DNA from 4 places in the Ruegeria sp. YTSC002 genome. Region 1 is predicted to be linked to each of the others. Evidence: riboswitches for the same ligand, from Rfam matches in the RefSeq annotation. Region 1 holds a riboswitch; each other region holds the start of a gene.
The links. Region 1 has a riboswitch for cobalamin ahead of AC2FFD_RS21360 (DUF4198 domain-containing protein). Riboswitches for the same ligand answer to the same signal wherever they lie in the genome.

Region 1 (4,177 bases):
CCCAGCGTGGCTTTTGCCCATTGTCCAATCAGCAGCCCGGCCAGGAAATTGTCCGTGGCAAACGTCGCGTCGGCCGAGTCAATGGGTTCCAGCGGCGTATCTAGAGCAATAACCAGAACACCTGCATCCCGCGCCTGCTTCACTGCCGGAACGATGGATGAAGTGTCCGAAGCCGTCAGCAGAATGCCCTTGGCGCCGTCCAGAATGCAGGTCTCAATGGCTTGCACCTGCGTTTCATGGTCGCCGTCAACTTTGCCAGCAAAGGCTTTGAGCGTCATTCCCAGCTCTTCCGCCTTCGCTGTCGCGCCTTCCTTCATTTTGACAAAGAACGGGTTGGTGTCTGTCTTGGTGATCAGGCAAACGGTTTCACCTTCCGCCATTGCACTGCCAGCCATGGCAGTAACCCCGAGCGCAGCTGCACCCGCAAGTTTTGCAAGTTTCATCGATTATCCTCCCAGTTTTTCCTATGCCGAGTAGGGCACGAGGGCGATCAGGCAAAAACCCTGATCCCATAAGAAACAATCACAAGAATCGAAATTTGAGTCAATAAATAAATCACTCTTAATTATTATTGACAGGGCGGGCGGGCTTTCCCATTCTTCAGCAGGAAAGGGGTGGTCGTGCCGGAAAATTCATCACGGAAAAACTCGATTGGTTCACAGGGGTCAGTGGTGCGCGGAACCAATCAAAGCGGCATGCGGGCCCGCAACGAACGGCTGGTGTTGTCGCTTGTCCGACGTCATCAGGCCCTTGCGAAGTCCGAACTCGCGCGCATGACGGGACTGTCGGCACAAACGGTTTCCGTCATCATGCGTCAATTGGAAAAGGATGGGTTGCTTCTGCGCGGTGAACCGGTCCGCGGGAAAGTCGGGCAACCTTCCGTTCCCATGCGTCTCAACCCGGATGGTGCGTTTTTCTTTGGGCTCAAGGTCGGGCGCCGCAGTACCGAGCTGGTTTTGACTGACTTTGTGGGAAACGTACGGCAACGCAAGCGGCGAACCTATGACTATCCAACGCCGAAAGCCACTTTGGAGTTTTCCACGCAGAGTCTGGGCAAAATGATGTCATCCATGTCGCCCGAGGCCAAAGGCAGGATTGCGGGTCTTGGAATTGCCATGCCTTTCTACCTGTGGGACTGGGCCCAGGCCCTTCAGGTTCCTCAGGAAGAAATGGACCCGTGGCGCGTATCAGACCTGAAGGCTGACCTGGCTGGTCGCCTCGATATGCCGGTTTTTCTGCAAAATGACGCAACGGCGGCTTGTGGTGCGGAACTGGTATTCGGTCCGGCCGATGGACCAAGGGATTTTCTGTACTTCTATATCGGGTTTTTCATTGGCGGCGGTGTGGTTCTCAATGGCGCGATCTTTTCGGGGCGTGGAAACTCGGGGGCGATCGGCCCCCTGCCTGTGCCGGATGGTACGGGCGGTGTCAGGCCGCTTATCGACGTGGCCAGCCTTTATGTGCTCGAGCGTGCGATCACGACAGCAGGGGCGACCTCGCAGTCTTTATGGGAAACGACCGAACGTTGGGATGTGCCAAATGTTCAACTGGAAAACTGGTTGAAACGGACGGCGAGCGGGATTGCCCATGCGATTGTCTCATCCTGTAGCCTGATAGATTTCGAATGCGTGAAGATTGACGGCTGGATGCCGCAGGAAATCAAGGCGAGTTTGGTTGAAATGGTCGAAGACAAACTGTCCAAGCTGAACCTGACCGGTCTTGAGCGCCCCGTGGTGCTGGAAGGGACCGTGGGCCCGGAAGCACGCTCACTGGGTGCGGCAAGCCTGCCGTTGTCGGAAAGGTATCTTTCAGAAGCTTAGGCATGAAATCATCCTGCTGCCTGGGATTTTTCACGAAGTCGATTTACCCGCCCGAACTGCCGAATTCAGCTTTTTTCGACGGCCACGGCACATTTTCGTTGACCGAGGGCTGAGTTGTCTGGCAAGCCGCTCGGCATGTCCGGTTCCGGGGCTTGCTCTGGAATCAATAGGGAATGCGGTGCGGGCTCAGGCCCAATTCCGCAACTGCACCCGCAACTGTAAGCGGCGAGCAGGGCTGAAACGCCACTGGGGTTTGCCCGGGAAGGCCAGTCCAACGCTTTGACCCGCAAGTCAGGATACCTGCCGGACATGTGCCCTCTAATGGGCACTCCTAATCGGCGACGGGATGTGCGTCGGACCAGGATGCCTGAAAGGGTAATTTGGCGTCGAATGTCCTGTGGTCAAAACGAATTTCGCGCCGGGATTGGCGCGACGGGACAAGGACGACTGTTCATGAAAACGCTGCTCAGTGCAGCCGCTGCCGTGATGGCACTTCCTGCCATGGCAAATGCGCATTTCCTTTTGGAATACACCACCGACACCATGATCGAGAAACCGGGTGACGTGCCGGTCAAGCTGATTTTCTGGCATCCGTTCGAAAACGGCCATGTCATGGATCTGGAAAAGCCGCAGGAATTCTATGTGATCCACAACGGTGAAAAGACCGATTTGCTGGATACGCTGGAACCTATCCGGTTCACCGGCGGGCAAAACGAGGGCGCGGCGTTCAAAGGCAGTGTCCCGGTCAAACGGTCGGGTGACTATGTGCTGGTGACGGTTCCTCAGCCTTACTATGAAGAATCCGAAGACATCTATATCCAACAGCTCACCAAAGCCTTCCTGAACCGCAACGAATTACCGACCGACTGGATGAATCCCGTGGGTCTGCCGACCGAGATTGTCCCGCTGAACAAGCCGACCAACATCATCGCGGGTTCAACCTTCACGGGCCGTGTGCTGGCTGATGGTCAGCCGGTTGCGGGGGCCGAGATCGAGATCGAATACATGGCCGCCGAACCCGACATGGACAGCGCGGCCGCTTCTGCACCGAAAGTGTCCCCTATGCCGGGTGGTGCGGTGGTCGCCATATCTGACGACAACGGGTATTTTTCGTTCGGCGTTCCAAAAGCCGGCTACTGGGGTTTCGCAGCACTTGGATCCGGTCCGGCAACCGAACATGAGGGCAAAGAACTCAGCCAGGATGCGGTGATCTGGATTCGCGCCTGGGATCTGGAGTAACCCCGAATGCACATCGTCGACGGAGCCCTTTCCAACCCGGTTGTTGTTGGCGGCGCCATAGCGGCCGCGGGTGGGATCGCCATGGGTCTCAGGTCTCTGGATCTTGATCGCATCCCCACTGCCGGTGTGTTGTCAGCCAGTTTCTTCGTAGCATCGTTGATCCACGTACCCATTGGTCCGTCGTCGGTCCATTTGATCCTCAACGGCATGGCCGGGCTGCTGCTTGGTTGGGCCGCATTCCCGGCTTTGTTCGTCGGGCTTTTGTTACAGGCGGTCTTTTTCGGCTTTGGCGGGTTGACGGTGCTGGGGATCAACACCGTCAATATCGCCCTGCCCGCGGTGGTGGCCGGAATGCTGTTCGGTCGTCTGATCGCGCGCGGGACACCTTTGCATGGTGCGATTTGGGGTGGTGTCGGCGGCGCATTTGCAATTGCGGCGACAACCGGCATGGTCGCGATTTCCCTGGCGCTGTCGGGGGATGAGTTCCTGCCCGCTGCCAAGCTTGTTTTCTTCGCCCATATTCCAGTCATGGCCATCGAGGCGATTTTGACCGGGTTCGCCGTCTTGTTGGCGCGCAAGGTCAAGCCCGAACTGTTTTTCAGAGGAGCAACCACATGAAGCATCTGGTTGTCATACTGGCTGTGTGCTGTGCGCCCGTGCCTGCCTTGGCGCACAAGGTCATAGCCGGCGTTTTCGAGTCGGGAGACGTGATCGAGGGCGAGATCGGCTTTTCCAACGGTGATATGGCAAGCGGGACCGAGGTCATTGTCACCGGCCCGGACGGGGCCGAGCTGGGTCGATCGGTCACGGATGCGGACGGTTTCTTTGTCTACACGCCGACCTCGGCCGTGGCGCACACCTTCTTTGCCGACCTTGGCGCCGGGCATGTGGCCGAAGTCACGATGTCTGCCGAAGATGTCGCGCGGGTCATGGGCGTTGCCGTGGCAGAAACCGGAGACTCGTCTTCGGCTGCTTTGACACCGGCCAGCGGTTCGGCGGCTTCTCTCAGCGTCGAAGAACAGCAGGTTATCGCCAAAGCCGTGCGTGATGAATTGCGCCCGCTCAGGCGCGAGATTGCGGCCTATCGCGAACAGAATGACCTGCAAACCATCCTTGGC
Region 2 (4,177 bases), on a different contig from region 1:
CGGAAATTGCAGCGCCGTGTCGGCTGGCCATCGTCGGCCGCCGTTGGGAGGTCGAGAAATTCGCCGAGAAATACGGGCTGACCGTTCTTCCCGACTTGGACGTTTTCGTCGAAGAGTTCGCCCCAACCAATGCAGGCGTGGCCGAGGTGGTCATCACGCCCGACAGCAAGCTGATCGGCAAATGCCCCCGCGAGCTTTTGTTTCGCAAGACCTACGGGATGTCACTGCTGGCCATTCACCGCGGCGAAGAGACGCTGAGCCATGTCGAGACCGAGGATCACGAATCCACTCAGATCGGGCTCGAAAAGTTTCAGGCGGGCGACATGCTCGTGGCGCATACCAGATGGGACAACCTAATGCGGATCAAACGAGATCCGGATTTCGTCGTTGTGACAACGGACTTTCCACAGGACGAGCTGAGGCCGCAAAAAGTCGGCTGGGCCCTGGCATTTTTCGCCATTTCGCTGTCATTGATCCTGTTCACGGATGTCCGGCTTTCACTCTGTCTTCTTACCGGCGCGGTGGGCATGATGTTGACCCGTGTGCTCAGCGTGGATGAGGCATACCGCGCGGTCGGCTGGAACACCGTATTCCTGCTCGCCTGCCTTATACCGTTGGGACAAGCCGTACAGAACACAGGCACCGCTGCGTGGATCGCCCAGCAGATCATGATAATTCTGGACGGCTGGCCGATCTGGTCGCTGCAAACCGGCATCGCCATTCTGGCGACGGCCTTTTCTTTGGTCATGTCAAATGTGGGGGCCACGGTTCTGCTGGTGCCTCTGGCGGTATCGATTGCGATAGCGGCTGGCGGGAATCCGGCCGTCTTTGCCCTGACCGTCGCCATTTCAACATCGAACAGCTTCATCATCCCAACCCATCAGGTAAATGCCTTGATCATGGGGCCGGCAGGATACAAGGTGATGGATTTCGTGCGGTCCGGAGGGATCATGACTGTGCTGTTTCTGGTCGTCTCGCTGCTCATGATCAACGTCATTTATTAGCGCGAGAGGATCCGGGGTATTAGGTGGTCTTTTCCCATCATCGGGACAGGTTCCCTTGAGCCACCCGCTCACCACAGTGTACGACCCTAGCAGAGATACCGTTGGTCGCCGGGCTCATCTCAAGCTGAACCCCGCACGACATGCCGCCCATCGACGCCCACAGGTCGCTTTCTACTCCTCTGCATCATTGTTGCGCGCGACTCGCTTGACAAGCAGGCCAGCGGTGCCGCATGTCCCTTTCGTTGGTGTCGGTGACAGCCGATGAAAAGGGAATGCGTCAACGGTCATGCCGCCAAACGCAGCCGCCCCCGCGACCGTGAACGGAGAGGATGCCCAATGCCACTGGCCCAAAGGCCGGGAAGGCGGGACATCCGACAGAGGCCCGCCTCTGGCATCCGCAAGCCGGGAGACCTGCCAACAACCGAAGTTGAAACCGGGCGGGGTGTTCCGGTGTCGGGTCCGTGACCAATCGTGGCCCGCATGAAACCCCGTCCCCCGCGAAGAGGATTTGGGGGGATGAGAGACATGACCGAGACCACACCAGTCGAGCTGCTGGTCTGTACCACCTGCCGTCGCGGCCTGCCTGTCGAAGATGACGCGCAACGCCCGGGCGCTTTGTTGCACAAGGCCCTGGAACAGGCGGACCTGCCCGACGGTGTCACCCTGAAAGCCGTTGAATGCCTGTCAAACTGCGATCAAGGCTGTTCGATCGTATTGCGCGGCGGGCCGGGCCGCTGGACCTTCGTGTACGAAAACCTGAGCGAAACAGATCATGTCGACGTCATTGTCGACGGTGCGACCAAGTATCTGGCCACTGAAGATGGCTTGGTGAAATGGCGCGAACGCCCCGAACATTTTCGCAAGAACTGTGCCTCGCGCATTCCCCCGATTGGAGCCTGACATGTCGAACCTCGAAAAACTCCCCGTCACAGTGATCACCGGCTTTCTTGGCTCGGGCAAAACCACTTTGGTGCGTCACCTGATGCAGAACCCGCAGGGCAAGCGCCTTGCTGTCGTGGTCAACGAGTTCGGCGATGTAGGCGTCGATGGCGACATCCTGAAATCCTGCGCCATCCCGGATTGCCCGGCGGAAAACATCATGGAACTGGCCAATGGCTGCATCTGCTGCACCGTGGCAGATGACTTCATTCCCACCATCGAGGCCCTGATGGCGCTGGAGCCGCGACCGGATCACATCCTGATCGAAACCTCGGGACTGGCGCTTCCCAAACCGTTGCTCAAGGCGTTCGACTGGCCCGATATCCGTTCCAAGATCACCGTGGACGGCGTTATTGCTCTGGCCGATGCCGAGGCCGTGGCCGCCGGTCGTTTCGCGCCCAATGTCGAAGCGGTGGACGCCCAGCGCATGGCCGATGACTCGATCGACCACGAAACGCCCCTGTCCGAAGTGTTCGAGGATCAGATCTCGTGCGCCGACATCATCCTGCTGACCAAGCCCGACCTCGCCGGCCCCGAAGGCGTGGCGAAGGCGCGCGAGATCATCGCCGCCGAGGCGCCGCGCCCCCTGCCCGTGGTCGAAGTGGCCGAAGGTGCCGTGGACGTTCGCGTCGTGTTGGGTCTGGAAGCCGCCGCCGAGGATGACATGGACGCCCGGCCCTCGCATCACGACGGCCACCATGATCACGAGCATGACGATTTCGAAAGCATCATCGTCGAGTTGCCCGAGCAAGCCGATCCGACCCAACTGGTGGCCAATATCGAGCGTCTGGCGAACGAGCTGAACATCCTGCGGGTCAAAGGGTATGCTGCCGTTCAGGGCAAACCCATGCGCCTGCTGGTTCAGGCGGTCGGTGCGCGGGTACGGCACCAGTATGACCGTCCGTGGGAACCCGGCGAAGAACGCCGTTCGCGTCTGGTCGTCATCGCCGAGCATGACGATATCAAAGAAGCGGAAATCCGCGAAATCCTCGTGGGTGTGCGTGAGGCTGCCGAGTAAGACCCATGCACGTCGTCTTCCGCGAAAGCCACGGGCTCGAGGAAACCGAGACCCCGACCGATCTGGGCCAGAGCCCGGCGGATCTGGTGGTGCTGTCCTTTTCGGACAGCGACCTGGGTGCGTTCGCGGCGGGCTGGCATCGTGGTGGCGGGCCCGAGGGGCGGATGCCCTCGTTGCGGCTGGCCAACCTGACGGCGCTGAAACATCCCCTGTCGGTCGATACCTATGTCGAACAGACGTTGGAGGGCGCCAAGGGCATTCTGATCCGTCTGATCGGCGGGGTTCCCTACTGGTCCTACGGGTTGCAGCAGGTGCTGGCGCTGGCACAGGCCAAAGGCATCGCGCTGGCGGTGCTACCCGCCGACGGGCGCGAGGACACGCGGCTGGACGACTATTCCACCCTGCCCGATTCCACCCTGCGGCGGCTGGCGCATCTGTGCGATACCGGCGGCGAGGTCGCGGCACAGGCGGCGCTGGCGCAGATGGCGCTGGCGGCGGGGCTTTATGCCGGGCCGGTGATGGGCGCCAAGACCTTGCCCGAATGTGGCGCGTGGTGTCCGGATCGCGGCGTAATCCCGGTGGAAACCGCGTTCGAAGGTAACGCCAAACGCATCCTCGTCACCTTCTACCGCGCTTACCTGACCTCGGCGGACACCGCCCCGATCGCGGCCCTGATCCGCAGCCTGCACGCCCGTGGGTTCGAGGCGGTGGGCCTGTTTGCCCCGTCGCTCAAGGCGCCTGTAGCCGCCGACTGGTTGCGGGACCAGGTTGTTGCGCTGAACCCATCCGCCATTGTCAATGCCACTTCATTTTCGGGCAAAGGCGCGTCGGGAACATCGCCTCTGGACGCGGCAGGAGTGCCGGTGTTTCAAGTCGCTCTCGCCACCTCGCGCCGCAAAGCCTGGGCCGAGGCGGAACGCGGGCTGTCCCCCGCCGATCTGGCCATGCATGTGGTACTGCCCGAGGTGGATGGGCGGATTTCGGCGGGAATCGCGTCTTTCAAGGAACCAGGCAAACGTGATCCGCATCTGGAATACGCGCGCTTTGCACATCGGCCCGAACCGGACCGGATCGAAGCGATCATCGACCGTGTATCGGGCTGGCTTGCACTGAATGACAAACCCAAGGCAGATCAGATTCCCGCGCTGGTCCTGTCCACCTATCCCGGCAAAGACTGGCAGATGGCGCATGCGGTTGGCCTTGACGCGCTGGCTTC
Region 3 (4,177 bases), on a different contig from region 1:
AATCTGGCGCGCTATACGATCCTGGCGTTTACCGGGCTGTTCATTCTGAACACGTTCGGGGTGCAGACGACGTCGATCATCGCGCTGATCGGTGCCGCCGGTTTGGCCATTGGTCTTGCGTTGCAAGGCACATTGTCCAACGTTGCAGCCGGCGTGATGATCATCCTGTTCCGGCCGCTCAAGATCGGCGATTTCGTCGACGTGAATGGGGTGCTCGGAACTGTAAAAGATATCACCCTGAACTACACCGAAATTGCGGATATGGGGAACGTCAAGGTTATCGTTCCCAACGCCGAGGTGTGGGGAAACACCATCAAGAACTATTCCGTCTACGAGACCCGTCGTGCCGAGTGGACGTTTGGCGTTGGATACGGCGTCAACTTGGCGGAGGCCGAGCGCGTCATTCGCGAGACGATCATGTCGGACGCCCGTTCGCTGGCTGACCCCGAACCGTTCATCCAGGTGAACAATCTTGGCAGCAGCAGCGTCGATTTTCTTGTCCGCGTCTGGTGCAAGTCTTCGGACTACTTCCAATACCAGGCAGACATGAAGCGCAAAGTCAAAGAGGCGTTGGACGAAGCGGATATCAATATTCCGTTTCCGACCCGCACTCTGTTGATTGAAGGCGAAAAGACTCAGCGAGAAAAAGCGATCGCGGCAGAGTAACCTTGACTGTTGACCCCAGATGCCTGAAGCCAGCACTCTTCAGACAAAATTAGGGGTTTGAGCAACGGAGGTGCGGTCATCGGGCTGGGTCGCTAAAATGATTGCCGCGACTGAAACGCCAAAATGAGTTGGCCTGATCCTCTCCCAATGAAGTGGTCCGCCATTATGCTTGGGAAAACCGAAGATCAGCATGGCAACGAAGAGACACAAGCCAGAGGAGATTGTCACGAATAGTAATCCTTGGGCTAGAACCTGAGCGGCAGTACCTGTCTTGGTAGGCCCAGCGCTGGTCAATATGATCCTAATCAGTCATTTCACGCTCAGACTCCGGCTGGCTCGAAGCTCAAACATGCAATTAAGTCCACTTGGCATCCCAGGGCAGGCAAACGGTCGTGCCAACCTTCTTACCTATCTCGATGCCTGTCTGGTCGAAGCGACGCATGAACTCAGCGCCCGACTCGTCTTGTCTCCGTTGCAAAGTGACAGCTTCCTCTGAATCCGAAACGCTCACTATGGCACGATGAACGTCCTCTTTCAGATTGGGGGGGCAGCCGTTTTCGGTCGAAATCGGGCTCCCGTGCTTGTCAAAGAACTCGCCCGGAGTGACGACGACTTTGAACTGGTTTCCTGCGTCCTTTTCCGGTTTTTCCACCCTGCTTGTGTGACGTCAGCGCCAATGGGACAGTTTAAGTCGATTTGATAAGAGAGGGTTTCTGGCACATCGTACCCACCAAGGAGTGGAGATGAGACAGAAACCCGGAACACGCAAGAGCCACGGCGAGAAGGTTGTCAATGACATCCGCCGTGCCACACGCAAACAGTATTCGGCCGAAGAGAAGACCAGGATCGAGCTGGACGGCCTCAAGGGCGAGGACCACGTCCGAAACCCGTGCCCCCACCGCCACCCGCGGTTTGACATATCTGCAAGGCTGGTTTCCGGACTTGAAAGGGGCTTGCACCCGGTTGCGACACCTTCCCGGGATCCTCGTCCCAGTGGTTGATTGTCGAACCTGACCTTCCTTACCGTTGCGGGGGCAGTGCCGGAATTCCACCGGCTTCCCAATTCTCCGCTGCCTGAGAATCAAACAGCGGCACCTCACGATGGCAGCGTACTTTTTACCCGCTTGGGCGCTGAAATGCTGGCGGCATTTCCGGTTTCAAAACAGACATGGAAACATTCCGGCAAAGTGGACAGCACCGGGATCACGGTCCTTGGCTGAGGGGCGTGGCAGGCCCGCAAGCACGGCGTTCTGCGGGTCCAATGGCCTTGCGGTGTATGCGGCCACGTCTGACATCCACGCCGTCAAACTGACCCCCAACCGCGACGGCGACGGCCTGGTCGCTGTGATCAGAAACGAAACGTTGCGCGTCGCCTGACCTTGGCTGGGAAAGAGAGTGTCAGGCCAAAGGAAAGCGGTTTGCAGCAATGCCCGTTTGGGTGACGTTGATCCGTGCGGGATGGTGCTGGCTTGCCATGAGGCAGGTAAAGACGGCGAATATCCGTCATGCGAGAGTTGCCAGCCCATCCTGTCAACGGATGGTAGAAAACCTCATTTTGTCCATAAAAAATTGTCTTTTTTCGGAAAAACCATTACGTTTTCCGACAATGGTGGAAAACACCGGAGGCAGTAAGAGAGCAGATGCCAAAACCGAAAACAGGTGTTTTGCGGGCAAGGGTTCCTGCGCGCCTCATGGGAAAACGGGATGGTCTGTTTTTCCTCTGGGGGCAGATAGAACGCGCGCGTTTGAAAATCGAATGCGGCGAACGCGCCGAGGGCGCAGCCTCGGACGGGCCAAGGGCGAACACGGCCGGAGAGGTCAAGGGATCGACGACCGCATTGGTGGACGAGTTTATTTTCTACTGACTGTTGTGATGAAACCGGGCCTGGCGGCCCTATTTCTTCTCGAAGAACAGGATGACTTCACCCAGACGGACGCCATAGCGTGAGACATACGCGCGGTTCAGCAGACGGTCGTCATCCAGCAGCCACATCCAGTCGTCGAACTTGACACGCATGGTCCCGTTCTTGATCGGCAGGTCGATCTTGTATTTCCAGTTGAACGTATCCCCGCGTTCAATCCCGCTGGCGGTGCCCAGTACGCCAGGCGCCGTACCGGTCCATGTATCCTCTCCGGTTTTGGTCAATGTCCAGATGCGTTGTTCCGTCGCGCCATCATCGTAGACGAAGTCTTCGATCAGGGTCAGGGTTTCGCCGTCCCATGTCCCGTCGATATCAACCGTGAATCTGCGGGGGATATTTCCCAGAACATCCTGAAACTGACCGTAGGCCACGGTTTTACCGTCGAAGAATTCCTCGAGGTTCAACTGTCGGTCCGACAGAAATGTTTTTGGTACTTTGGGTTTGCTGGAGCAGGCCGCCAGAAGCGCGAGACTCGTGATGGCGACGCAGGCGATGAAAGAGCGAAAGGTGATCATTGCAACGGCTTCCCTTCCGAAGTCGCGTCATACCCGTTCGAACCAATCGCGTGGATCGGTTTTGATTTCGGGTTTGCACGCATCGTGGCGACAAGTTCCGCGACCTTGATGCCGAATTTGCGCATCTCGGACCGGTTCATGATGACGCCGGTTTCTGTCAGGTACATCCAGTCGGTGACATCCAGAGTATGCCCGCCAGCGTCCTCGGGCAGGATGATGCGATAGGTGAGTTTCACGGTTGACCCCGAGATGACACCCCGACCTTCGCCCACGATATCATCCGCCATTGCCGTGAATGTGTCTCCGGTTCCCAGCGTCAGGTACCATTTGCGGGTCATCTGTTTTCCGTTGGAATACGTGAAGTACTCGGTCAGCGTGCCCGCGTTGCCTTGCCATTCACCGGACATGCGCGCGACAAAGCTGTTCGACATTTTGCCGTTGGGGCCATAGATCAGGCCCTCGGACAAGATCTCTCCGTTCAGGTGTTTTTTCAGCGAAAAACCTGGCCCGGTGCCGCTGTAATCGGACGGCGATTGCGCGCGAAAACTCAGCAGCCTTGCGCGGATGAAGGCAGCGGTCAGAAGGACCAGAAGGATGATGGTGAAAGCGTTCATTTTCTTGTGACCTCGGCAGGCAGGGTCAACACCATCCCGAACGCTCCGACTTTCAGGATGCAGGGCAGCACCGCATAGGCAAGATTGAGTGTGGTCAGTGCCTGTGCGGAATTGGTTTGACCGGGGGTGAAACCGCTGCGTTCCAGCAGTGGCAGAGTGAAAAAGGCAGCCAGGGCGAGGCCCAGTTTGCCAGCGAAGGACCAGATGCCAAACGCGGCTGATGCGTTCAGCCCGGCCCGGGTCAGCACGATCGAGAACATGGCGGGCAACACGACCATATCCGCGCCCAGCGCCGCGCCCGAGGCGAGACAGATGACGGCGAACCCGGTAAGGTTTCCTGCACTCAGTGTGGCCGCGCCGATAAAGCCAGCGATCGAGAGCGGCATGGCGATTATCAGAGTCTGTTTCGGACCAATCCTGTTGCTGAGCTTTGCCCAGAGCGGGACGCTCGCGCCTGCAC
Region 4 (4,177 bases), on a different contig from region 1:
TCTGGCGCTTGCGCATCAGGCCGGGTGTTACCCGGTCGTCGTTCTGACGAAGGCCGACAAATCGGCGGACCCTGACAGTTTCTCGGGACAGGTACAATCATTGGACCCGTTCCTGACGGTTCTGGCGATCAACGCGCTGGACCCGGCAGAGGTTGAAAAGGTTCTGTCCTGGTGCCCCAAAAGCCAGACCGGAGCGCTGGTTGGCTCGTCGGGCGTTGGCAAGACGACGCTTGCCAATACCATGACCGGTCAGGATCTCGCCACCTCGGACATTCGCGAGGATGACGCGCGGGGCCGGCACACGACGACCGCTCGGGCACTGCACCGGATGCGCAACGGCGGCTGGTTGATCGATACACCCGGTATGCGCGCGTTGCGCCTGCTGGACGCTCAGGACGGGATCGACGACGTTTTCTCGGACCTTGCCGCGTTGAGCCGGGACTGCCGTTTTTCGGATTGCCAGCACAACTCCGAGCCCGGATGTGCCGTGCAAAAGGCGATCAGCCACGGCACGCTTGACCCGGCTCGATTGGACCGGTGGCGCAAGCTTCGGCGCGAAGATCAGCGCAACTCAGAAACTGTCGCGCAGTCCCGGGCGCGGGACAAAGCGTTCGGCAAGATGGTCCGTGGCGTCATGAAGGAAAAGAAGCTTCGTAACCGGTGATGGCAGGACGGTGCCCGGCCCGTCCTGCGCCGCGTCTGGTCAGGCGATCAGTCGCGGCCAAACCGCTGCGTTGCGCCGGGCAAATGCTCCGATGTGTCCAACCTCAGGCAACCCGAAATCGGCGGGGCTCAGCAGGTGACGGTTGGCATCGGGGCCGTATAGTTCCGCAAGCCGCCAAACCGCTTCCGGCGGCACCATCTGGTCGTCCTCGAAGGTGAGCAAATCCACGGGCGTTCCAGAATCCTTCCACTGCGCCGCAGGTAACTCATGCCCGATTTCAGGCACATAATTCAAAGGCGCGGTACACCATTTGCGCCACTGCCAATAGACCGATGCCGGCAGGTCCGAGCCAAACCCGATCGCCTTTCCGGGAAGGTAGCCAAGGGCTCGGGCCAAAAGCGGAGCATGGCCGTACCAGAACAACCCCGCCAAACCCCGATAGGGCCACGGATGGTCGCTTAGGGTCACAAGCCCCGAACACACACAGATCATCCGGTCAATCAGATCGATATCCGGTTGCACAGGCCCCAACATCGCGCCGACGGAATGGCCGATGGTCCAGTGTTTCGCATTCGGGTATCGCCGACGCATTTCCGCCCGTGCCGCGGGCATGTCGATCAAGGCCCAATCCGCCATGGTCGCACGCGAGTCTTTCAGGCGGCCGGTCAAGGAATGCCCATAATCGCGATAGTCATAGGTCAGGCAGGCCATACCCTTCTCAGCGGCAAGCCATCGTGCGAAATGACGGTAATAATCACGCGGCACACCCGTTGCACTGTTCAGCACGACGACGATTTCGGGCGAAGTCAGCGGGCTATACAATCGGGCGGACAGTGTTTTCTGCCCGGAAGGAAAGCGAAACTCCTCGGTCAATACCGTTTGCTCTGTATCCAACATGATCTCTTGCTTTTCGCTTGGTAAATCCGGTTTCCGAACCTCGACACCCTCGACATTATGCATGAACCTACATCGTATCCAGCATGACCAAGCGTCCGGCCAAAAGATCGGCTTGACTCGATGCGTACTCAAACGCTAGCGGTTGTGTGATGGTTTCCGGCCTCCACAAGGGGTCGGGATGAAAAGGGAACACGGTGCGGTAATGTCTGGTCATGCAGGCAACAACCAAATCCGCGACTGCCCCCGCAACTGTAAACGGTAAGCGATGCCAAAACACCACTGGCCCCAAAGGCTGGGAAGGTCGGCAAAGCGATGACCCGCAAGTCAGGAGACCTGCCATCGGAAACGAAACCGAAACTCGGACGGGGTGTCCGGGCAGGTCCTGACGGCATCACGCTGTCCCACCTGTCCCAAATATCCTGTCCACCACGCGCGGAGGGCGCAGGATGATCTGGAAGACAAAAACGCATGAATTCAGTGCAACAGTATGTCAGCGGACGGGCAAAACCTGCCCCGCTTTGGCGCGGCTGGCGCGCTCGATATCCGAAGCCATGACCCAGGCGACCTCGGCCACAAGTGATGATTTCGAGATTGAGGGCAGCAGCGAGCTGTCACATTGCACCGAAGGATGTCATGCAATTTTCCGCGCGCAATCAGACAGCATTCGTGTCTTTTGCGGCACGCAGCCCGAAGCCGCAATTGAGCCGCTGAACGGTTATGCCGACCTGATCTTCCGAAACACGGTCAGTGCGATGCCATCCGGCGTCGTGCAAACCCCACCCTGCGCGATGATCGAAGTTTCCACGATCCGGCCGCGAAAACCTGTTTGCGCGCCCGCGCAGATTTCAATCTGAGTCCAGACTGACCTGTGCCTGCGCACGCTGCGAGGCCCAGGCCAGTTGCGCATCCGTTTCGACGGCGCAGGGGCGCACCGCCCGCAATCGTTCCAGCGCTGTGTCCGCGCGTTCGCCGCATTCAATCATCAGCCGCAGAACAACCATACCTGACCTGCCACAGCCCCCACGGCAATGCACCAAAACGCGACCTCCTCCTGACAGCGCGTGTCGGGCTGCGGCGCTGACGGACGGCCACGCGTCATCAATCGCTTGTGTCGGCGCTCCGAAATCTTCGATCGGCAGGTGAACCCATCTGCTGGCGCGGCTTTGAATGTCGCTGCCGAAATCCTTCGCCCCATCCTGAAGCATCTCGACATCCGTTGTCATCGATACAACAAGCCCCGGCTGCCAGCCTGCGATCATATCCAGATCGCTGAAATAATCCCCGCCACGTCCGGGCATCGAGGTCAGTGCCAGCGTTCCGCCACCGACTTGCAGGGCGTAGATCACCAACTGCGACATGAAACGTGTCCTCCCCAAAGAACTCTTTACAAAAATGAGCCATTAAATCTGCTAACGCAGTTTAGTGCGAAAGCGACTCGTTTCTAAAACAAAAATCATCACACCACGCTGTGGACGCGGGCAACGGTGGCCACTACGCTGTGCCCAAGCCCCGAATCCCAACGAGAAGACATGACAGACAGCTCCAGCCCCGCCTATCAGGTTCTCGCCCGCAAATATCGCCCGGAAACCTTTGCCGATCTGGTGGGTCAGGATGCCATGGTGCGCACCCTGAAAAACGCGTTCGCGGCCGATCGGATCGCGCAGGCCTTCATCATGACTGGCATTCGTGGCACCGGCAAAACCACGACCGCGAGGATCATCGCTAAGGGCATGAATTGCATCGGTCCGGACGGAACCGGCGGCCCCACAACCGAACCCTGCGGTCAGTGCGAACATTGTGTCGCCATCATGGAAGGCCGCCATGTCGACGTGATGGAGATGGACGCCGCCAGCCGCACAGGCGTCAACGATATCCGCGAGATCATCGACAGCGTGCGCTATCGCGCCGCCAGCGCGCGTTACAAGATTTATATCATCGACGAGGTCCACATGCTCTCGACCAGCGCCTTCAACGCGCTGCTCAAGACGTTGGAAGAACCGCCCGCGCATGTGAAGTTCATCTTCGCGACCACTGAAATCCGCAAAGTGCCTGTCACTGTGCTTTCCCGCTGCCAGCGGTTCGACCTGCGCCGGATTGAACCCGAAGACATGATTGGCCTTCTGCGCAAGATCGCCGAATCGGAAAACGCCCGGATCGCCGAAGACGCGCTGGCGCTGATCACCCGAGCAGCGGAAGGATCGGCCCGGGATGCGACCTCGTTGCTGGATCAGGCGATTTCACACGGGGCTGGCGAGACGACCGCCGATCAGGTTCGTGCAATGCTTGGACTGGCAGACCGTGGCCGGGTTCTGGACCTTATGGATATGATCCTGCGCGGCGATGCCGCCGGAGCACTTACCGAGTTGAGCGGCCAATACGCCGAAGGCGCGGACCCGCTGGCGGTGCTGCGCGATCTGGCCGAGATCACGCATTGGGTGTCCGTCGTGAAGATCACGCCTGACGCGGCGCAGGACCCGACGGTTTCTCCGGACGAACGGACCCGGGGCCAACAGATGGCCGAGGCTCTGCCGATGCGGGTCCTGACCCGGATGTGGCAAATGCTGCTGAAGGCACTCGAGGAAGTCTCGGCTGCCCCCAACGCCATGATGGCCGCTG

Region 2: linked by a shared signal. The riboswitch ahead of AC2FFD_RS17410 (DUF1636 family protein) and the one ahead of AC2FFD_RS21360 (DUF4198 domain-containing protein) in region 1 are both predicted to bind cobalamin.
Region 3: linked by a shared signal. The riboswitch ahead of AC2FFD_RS14250 (hypothetical protein) and the one ahead of AC2FFD_RS21360 (DUF4198 domain-containing protein) in region 1 are both predicted to bind cobalamin.
Region 4: linked by a shared signal. The riboswitch ahead of AC2FFD_RS20800 (hypothetical protein) and the one ahead of AC2FFD_RS21360 (DUF4198 domain-containing protein) in region 1 are both predicted to bind cobalamin.

The regions. Positions count from the first base shown of each region.
Region 1 is NZ_JBXWML010000019.1:12,982-17,158, reverse strand. Features, by position in the region: gene AC2FFD_RS21370 (sugar ABC transporter substrate-binding protein) at 1-443, opposite strand, end outside; gene AC2FFD_RS21365 (ROK family transcriptional regulator) at 696-1,820, shown strand; cobalamin riboswitch at 1,944-2,142, shown strand; gene AC2FFD_RS21360 (DUF4198 domain-containing protein) at 2,274-3,059, shown strand; gene cbiM (cobalt transporter CbiM) at 3,066-3,677, shown strand; gene AC2FFD_RS21350 (NikL family nickel/cobalt ECF transporter subunit) at 3,674-4,177, shown strand, end outside.
Region 2 is NZ_JBXWML010000010.1:96,418-100,594, forward strand. Features, by position in the region: gene AC2FFD_RS17405 (SLC13 family permease) at 1-1,004, shown strand, start outside; cobalamin riboswitch at 1,231-1,437, shown strand; gene AC2FFD_RS17410 (DUF1636 family protein) at 1,530-1,904, shown strand; gene cobW (cobalamin biosynthesis protein CobW) at 1,906-2,961, shown strand; gene cobN (cobaltochelatase subunit CobN) at 2,967-4,177, shown strand, end outside.
Region 3 is NZ_JBXWML010000007.1:50,287-54,463, forward strand. Features, by position in the region: gene AC2FFD_RS14245 (mechanosensitive ion channel family protein) at 1-666, shown strand, start outside; gene AC2FFD_RS14250 (hypothetical protein) at 1,022-1,318, opposite strand; cobalamin riboswitch at 1,577-1,780, opposite strand; gene AC2FFD_RS14255 (hypothetical protein) at 2,307-2,531, shown strand; gene AC2FFD_RS14260 (DUF3833 family protein) at 2,561-3,103, opposite strand; gene AC2FFD_RS14265 (DUF3833 domain-containing protein) at 3,100-3,717, opposite strand; gene AC2FFD_RS14270 (MFS transporter) at 3,714-4,177, opposite strand, start outside.
Region 4 is NZ_JBXWML010000017.1:8,330-12,506, reverse strand. Features, by position in the region: gene rsgA (ribosome small subunit-dependent GTPase A) at 1-664, shown strand, start outside; gene AC2FFD_RS20805 (alpha/beta hydrolase family protein) at 704-1,624, opposite strand; cobalamin riboswitch at 1,695-1,916, shown strand; gene AC2FFD_RS20800 (hypothetical protein) at 2,008-2,415, shown strand; gene AC2FFD_RS20795 (protein-tyrosine phosphatase family protein) at 2,407-2,919, opposite strand; gene AC2FFD_RS20790 (DNA polymerase III subunit gamma/tau) at 3,091-4,177, shown strand, end outside.